3 regions of the Nocardioides scoriae genome follow, and region 2 is predicted to be linked to each of the others. Evidence: predicted binding sites of a transcription regulator. Region 2 holds the regulator's gene; each other region holds the start of a gene.

Evidence for each region. Region 2 encodes HrcA, which represses chaperone genes, less so after heat shock. Its sites were predicted from a motif close to TTGGCACTCGNNNNNNNCGAGTGCCAA; they were not measured.
Region 1: the regulator HrcA is predicted to act here: its motif matches at 1,099-1,125, upstream of groL (chaperonin GroEL).
Region 3: the regulator HrcA is predicted to act here: its motif matches at 1,333-1,359, upstream of groES (co-chaperone GroES).

What each region holds. Positions count from the first base shown of each region.
Region 1 covers NZ_LT629757.1:3,578,352-3,580,616, forward strand. Annotated here, with positions in the region: gene BLU55_RS16950 (APC family permease) at 1-1,072, shown strand, start outside; gene groL (chaperonin GroEL) at 1,301-2,265, shown strand, end outside.
Region 2 covers NZ_LT629757.1:459,274-461,538, forward strand. Annotated here, with positions in the region: gene BLU55_RS02180 (MBL fold metallo-hydrolase) at 1-837, opposite strand, end outside; gene hrcA (heat-inducible transcriptional repressor HrcA) at 931-1,953, shown strand; gene dnaJ (molecular chaperone DnaJ) at 1,989-2,265, shown strand, end outside.
Region 3 covers NZ_LT629757.1:2,158,080-2,160,344, forward strand. Annotated here, with positions in the region: gene groL (chaperonin GroEL) at 1-791, opposite strand, end outside; gene groES (co-chaperone GroES) at 904-1,197, opposite strand; gene BLU55_RS10330 (class I SAM-dependent methyltransferase) at 1,396-2,265, shown strand, end outside.

The DNA.
Region 1 (2,265 bases), 940 kb from region 2:
GTTCTTCGGCGAGGAGAACTCCGTGGTCAACCTGGGGGCCGTGGCGATCGCGCTGGTCCTCGGCGTGGTCGCGGCCGTGGGCATCCGCGAGTCCAAGCTGGTCACCAACGCCCTGGTCGTGATCAAGGTCAGCGTCTGCGTCTTCGTCATCGCCGCGGGGCTGTTCTTCGTCAAGGCGGCCAACCTGAAGCCCTTCGTGCCCCCCAGCCAGCCCGGCGAGGACGCCGGCGGCCTCAAGCAGCCGCTGTGGCAGCTGCTCACCGGCATCCAGCCCGCGTCGTACGGCGTCGCGGGGGTGTTCGTGGCCGCCGCGGTCGTGTTCTTCGCCTACAGCGGCTTCGAGGCCGTGGCCAACCTCGGCGAGGAGACCAAGGAGCCGGCCAAGGACATGCCCAAGGGACTGATCGGCACGCTCGTGGTCTGCACGGTGCTCTACCTCGGGGTCTGCTTCGTCATCACCGGCATGGTGAAGTACACCGGCCTGTCCGAGGGGGCGCCGATCTCGGACGCCTTCGACCAGGTCGGGCTGGGCTGGGCGTCGATCCTCATCAACATCGCCGCCATCGCGGGCCTGAGCTCGGTGATCCTGGTCGACATCGTCGCCATGGGTCGCATCGGCTTCGCGCTGTGCCGCGACGGCCTGCTGCCCGCGTCGGTCGGCCGCATCCACGAGCGCTTCCAGACCCCGCTGCGGATCACGCTGGCGACCACGGCGGCCGTGTGCCTGCTGGGCGCGTTCGTCCCGCTGGCCACGCTGGCCGAGATGGTCTCGATCGGCACCCTGTTCGCCTTCCTGGTGGTCGCGATCGCGGTCGTGGTGCTGCGGCGCACCAAGCCCCGCATGGAGCGGCCCTTCCGCACGCCGTCGGTGCCGTGGCTGCCGGCCGCCTCCGCGCTGTCGTGCCTGGCCCTGATGGCCAGCCTCGCCGTCGAGACCTGGCTGCGGTTCCTGGTGTGGCTCGCGCTGGGCCTGGTCATCTACTTCGTCTACGGCCGCACCCACTCGCGGCTCGCACCCGGCGTCTCGGACCGCGAGGTCACCTCCCGGCTCGGCGGCGACGAGGTCGTCTGAGCCGTCCCCACGAGGTGGGCCCGACGTTTGCACTCGACCAGGGCGAGTGCTAAAAATGGGGGTGCTGGCACTCTCATGCCGAGAGTGACAGCGGCACCATCCCATGGCCGTCCCCGTCGAGGTCAGGCAGCGCCGGTGAGAAGGGTTCACCGGGCCCGGTCCCGACCGTCCGTCGCGGGCGACGCGGTCGGCCATCCATTCACTTGAGCGTGAGGAATCGCCAAGAGCATGCCGAAGCTGATTGCTTTCAACGAAGAGGCCCGCCGCGGTCTCGAGCGTGGGATGAACACCCTCGCCGACGCGGTCAAGGTCACGCTCGGCCCCAAGGGCCGCAACGTCGTCCTCGAGAAGAAGTGGGGAGCCCCCACGATCACCAACGACGGCGTGTCCATCGCCAAGGAGATCGAGCTCGAGGACCCCTACGAGAAGATCGGTGCCGAGCTCGTCAAGGAGGTCGCCAAGAAGACCGACGACGTCGCGGGCGACGGCACCACCACCGCCACCGTCCTGGCCCAGGCCATGGTCCGCGAGGGCCTGCGCAACGTCGCCGCTGGCGCCAACCCGATGGCGCTCAAGCGCGGCATCGAGAAGGCCGTCGAGTCCGTCTCCGCGCAGCTGCTCGGGATGGCCAAGGACGTCGAGACCAAGGAGCAGATCGCCGCGACCGCGTCGATCTCCGCCGCTGACGCCATCGTCGGCGAGGCCATCGCCGAGGCGATGGACAAGGTCGGCAAGGAAGGCGTCATCACGGTCGAGGAGTCCAACACCTTCGGGCTGGACCTCGAGCTGACCGAGGGGATGCGCTTCGACAAGGGCTACATCTCGCAGTACTTCATGACCGACCCGGAGCGGATGGAGGCCGTCCTCGACGACCCCTACATCCTCATCGCCAACTCCAAGGTCTCCACGGTCAAGGACCTGCTGCCGCTGCTCGAGAAGATCATGCAGTCGGGCAAGCCCCTGCTGATCATCGCCGAGGACATCGAGGGCGAGGCCCTCTCGACCCTGGTCGTCAACAAGATCCGCGGCACCTTCAAGTCGGTCGCCGTCAAGGCCCCCGGCTTCGGTGACCGTCGCAAGGCCATGATGCAGGACATCGCGATCCTCACCGGTGGCCAGGTCATCTCCGAGGACGTCGGCCTCAAGCTCGAGTCGACCGGCATCGAGCTGCTCGGCCAGGCCCGCAAGGTCGT
Region 2 (2,265 bases):
GGGCAGCTGCTCGTAGCCGCGGCGCACCGCGTGGACCAGCTCCTCCGCGGGGTAGGGCCACTGGCCGGTGTCCAGCGCCTGCGAGAGGGGTACGCCGCGGCCGGCCAGGTCGCGGACCGTCTCGGCCACGACCCCGATCGCCGAGCGCTGCTCGGTGACGAAGTCGAGGTCGACGGGCGCGCCGTGGCCCGGGACGACGACCGTGCCCGGCCCGGCCAGGCTGAGCACCAGGTCGAGGCTGAGCGGCCAGTCCATCGGCCAGCTGTCCTCGCCCCACACGGGGTTGCCGGCCTCCTCGACCAGGTCGCCGGCCAGCAGCACGTCGGCGCCCTCGACGCGCGCCACCAGGTCGCCCGAGGTGTGGCCCCGGCCCGGGTGGACGAGCTCGACGACGCGGTCGCCGAGGTCGATGGCGGTGACCGAGGAGAAGGTGTGGTCCGGCACCACGACCTCGGTGTCGGCGATGCCCTGCTCGCGCGGGTCGTCCGAGCCGCGGGCGTGGGCCTGCGCGGCGGCGGCCTGCTCGGGCAGCGCGGCCGCGGCCTCCTCGTGGGCGGTGACCGGCACCGCGCCGTACGCCGCCCGGAACGCGCCGTTGCCCAGCACGTGGTCGACGTGCACGTGGGTGTTGACGATCTCGACCACCGGGCGCGCCGAGAGCCGCCGCAGGTCGACGAGCACCTCCTCGGCCGCCGCGCGGGACGCGTGGGTGTCGACGACGAGCAGTCCGCGCTCGCCCTCGACCACGCTGACGTTGACGTCGAACCAGTCGTAGCGGGCCACCCACACGCGGTCGGCGACCTCGACGAAACGGGAGCTGGCTGTGGGGTCCGACACGGCTCGACCCTACGGCGCCCTGCGTAGACTTGGCACTCCGTGCACCGGAGTGCCAACGTGCACGGGTACCCACGCGTGGACCCAGGAGGCGAGATGCAGGAGGACCGTCGGCTCGCCGTGCTGCGAGCCATCGTCGAGGACTACGTCGCGACCCGCGAGCCGGTCGGGAGCCGCGCGCTCGTCGAGCGCCACCACCTCGGTGTCTCGCCCGCCACCGTGCGCAACGACATGGCCGCGCTCGAGGAGGAGGGGCTGATCGCCCAGCCCCACACCAGCGCCGGCCGCATCCCCACCGACAAGGGCTACCGCTTCTTCGTCGACCGGCTGACCCAGGTCAAGCCGATGTCGGCCGCCGAGAAGCGCGCCATCTCCCGCTTCCTCGAGGGCGCCCACGACCTCGACGACGTCATCTCGCGCTCGGTGCGGCTGCTCGCCCAGCTGACCCAGCAGGTGGCGATCGTGCAGTACCCCGTGCTCGCGCGCTCCACGGTGCGCCACGTCGAGCTGGTCCAGCTCGGCGGCAGCCGGGTGCTGCTGGTGCTGATCCTCTCGACCGGCCGCGTCGAGCAGCGCGTCGTGGAGCTGCCCGAGGAGCTCGACACCGACACGCTGGCCGCGCTGCGGCTGCGCATCAACCTGGCCGCCACCGGCCAGCGGATCACCGAGGCGGCGACCGCCCTGGGCGAGCTGACCCAGCAGGTCGAGCCCGGTGACCGGACCCCCGTGGCCGTCATCGGCGCGGCCCTGGTCGAGGCGATGTCGAACGAGCGCACCGACGAGCGCGTCGTGGTCGGCGGCACCGCCAACCTGGCCCGCTTCGGCGACGGCTTCGACCGCTCGATCAAGCCGATGCTCGAGGCGCTGGAGGAGCACGTCGTGCTGCTCAAGCTGCTCGGCGAGGCCACCACGGCCGACGCCATCACGGTGCGGATCGGGCACGAGGGTCCCTACCAGGAGCTCGCGTCCACCTCCGTGGTCGCCACCGGCTACGGCCCCGGCGAGGAGATCGTGGGATCCCTCGGCGTGGTCGGTCCCACCCGCATGGACTACCCCGGGTCGATGGCCGCCGTGCGCGCCGTCGCCCGCTACGTCTCCACCATCCTCGACCAGGCCTGATCCAGGCCCGTCACCGCGAACAAGGAAGAGCACCCGTGAGCCAGGACCCCTACGAGATCCTCGGCGTCTCCCGCGACGCCGAGGCCGACGAGATCAAGAAGGCCTACCGCCGGCTGGCTCGTCAGCTGCACCCCGACGTCAACCCCGACCCCTCCACGCAGGAGCGGTTCAAGGAGGTCTCGGCGGCGTACGAGGTGCTCTCCGACCCGGAGAAGCGCCGGATGTACGACCTCGGCGGCGACCCCTTCGGCCGTGGCGGCGGGGGCGGCGCCCAGGGCGCGGGCTTCTCCTTCACCGACATCATGGACGCCT
Region 3 (2,265 bases), 1.7 Mb from region 2:
TTGTTGACGACCAGGGTCGAGAGGGCCTCGCCCTCGACGTCCTCGGCCAGGATGAACAGCGGCTTGCCGGCGGCGATGACCTTCTCCAGCAGGGGCAGCAGCTCGGCGATGGCCGAGATCTTGCCCTGGTGCAGCAGGATGAACGGGTCGTCGAGGACGGCCTCCATCGACTCCTGGTCGGTCACGAAGTAGGGCGACAGGTAGCCCTTGTCGAACTGCATGCCCTCGGTGAACTCGAGGTCGGTGCCCATGGTGTTGGACTCCTCGACGGTGATGACGCCGTCCTTGCCGACCTTGTCGAAGGCCTGCGCGAGCAGGTCGCCGATGTGCTCGTCGCGGCTGGACACGGTGGCCACGGCCGCCATGTCGCTGCGGTCGTCGACGTCGCGGGCGGCCTCGTCGAGGGCCTTGCCCACGGCCTCGGTCGCCTTGTCCATGCCCCGCTTGATGCTCATCGGGTTGATGCCCGCGGCCACGGCGCGCAGGCCCTCGTGGACCATCGCCTGGGCCAGCACGGTGGCGGTGGTGGTGCCGTCACCGGCGACGTCGTTGGTCTTGGTGGCGACCTCCTTCGTCAGCTGGGCCCCGAGGTTCTCGAAGGGGTCGTCCAGCTCGATCTCACGCGCGACGGTGACACCGTCGTTGGTGATGGTGGGGGCGCCCCACTTCTTGTCCAGCACGACGTAGCGGCCGCGCGGGCCCAGCGTCACCTTGACGGCGTTGGCCAGGGCGTCCACGCCCCGCTCGAGGGAGCGGCGGGCGTGCTCGTCGAACTCCAGGATCTTCGGCATCTCGGTGGATGCTCCTTTCGGTTGGTCTCAGAACGGCGATAGTCCGAGACGTTCGACACCTGGTCGCACGGTGGCGGGGTGCCGATCGTCTCGGACTATCCGATGAGGTGGATCAGGAGACGACGGCGAGGACGTCGCGGGCGGAGAGGATGAGGTACTCCTCGCCGGCGTACTTGACCTCGGTGCCGCCGTACTTGCTGTAGATGACCTTGTCGCCGACCTGGACGTCCAGGGGGACGCGGTTGCCGTTGTCGTCGACGCGACCCGGACCGATGCTCAGGACCTCGCCCTCCTGGGGCTTCTCCTTGGCAGTGTCAGGGATGACCAGGCCGGAAGCCGTGGTCTGCTCGGCCTCCAGGGCCTTGACGACGATCCGGTCCTCGAGGGGCTTGATGTTGACCGACACGGTGTCGACCTCCACTTTCCACGCAGTTGTCTGGGGGTGTCTGAGAAGTTCGCCGCCTGTGCTGAGTGCGCCGTCGCGGGGGTCGCACGCCTCACAAGCGCTGGCACACTCACGGGGAGAGTGCCAATCCAGAAACTAGCACTCACCGCAGCCGAGTGCCAGGCCGGGGGGCGTCCGTCCATGCGTCAGGATGGGGCGGTGGACCTCGACGCCTTCCGCTGGCTGCTCACCGCCGACGGGCGACGGCTCCTGGAGCGCGCCGCCGAGGTCGACCCGGGGTCGCGGTCGGGCTCGCTGGCGGGCCACGCGGCCCTGCGGCGCACCGCCTCGGCCGCGCACGTCGCCGCCGCGCTGACCCAGGTCGAGCTGCGGCGCCGGGCCGTGGCCAAGTTCGGCGACGACGCCGCCCGGATGTTCTTCACCCCCGAGGGCCTCGAGCAGGCCACCCGCGCGCCGGTGGCCGCCCACCGCGCGGCCCGCGCCCGCGCCGCCTCGGCCGCCTCGGTGGTCGACCTGGGCTGCGGCATCGGGGGCGACCTGGTCGCCTTCGCCCGCGCCGGTGCCACCGCGGCCGGCGTCGACCTCGACGAGCTGCGGGTCGAGGTCGCCCGGGCCAACCTGGACGCGCTGGGTCTCGGCGGCGCCGTCGCGGTCGCCGACGGCACCGAGGTCGACACCACCCCCTTCGACCTGGCGTACGCCGACCCGGCCCGCCGCTCGGCCCGCGGACGGGTCTTCGACGTCGACGGCTGGACGCCCCCGTGGCCGTTCGTGCTGCGCCTGCTGGAGCGCGACGCCTGCGTCAAGCTGGCGCCCGGGCTGCCCCACGACCTGGTGCCCGACCACGTCGAGGCCGAGTGGGTCAGCGACCACCGCGAGGTCAAGGAGGCCGTCCTGTGGTCGGGGCGGCTGGCCACCACCCGGCGCCGGGCCACGGTCATCGGTGACGGCGGCCTGGCCACGCTCACCGACGAGGACCTCCCCCGCGAGCCGGTGGGCGCCCTGGCCGAGGGCGACCCGCTGCCGGCGTACGTCCTGGAGCCGGACGGCGCCGTCATCCGCGCGGGC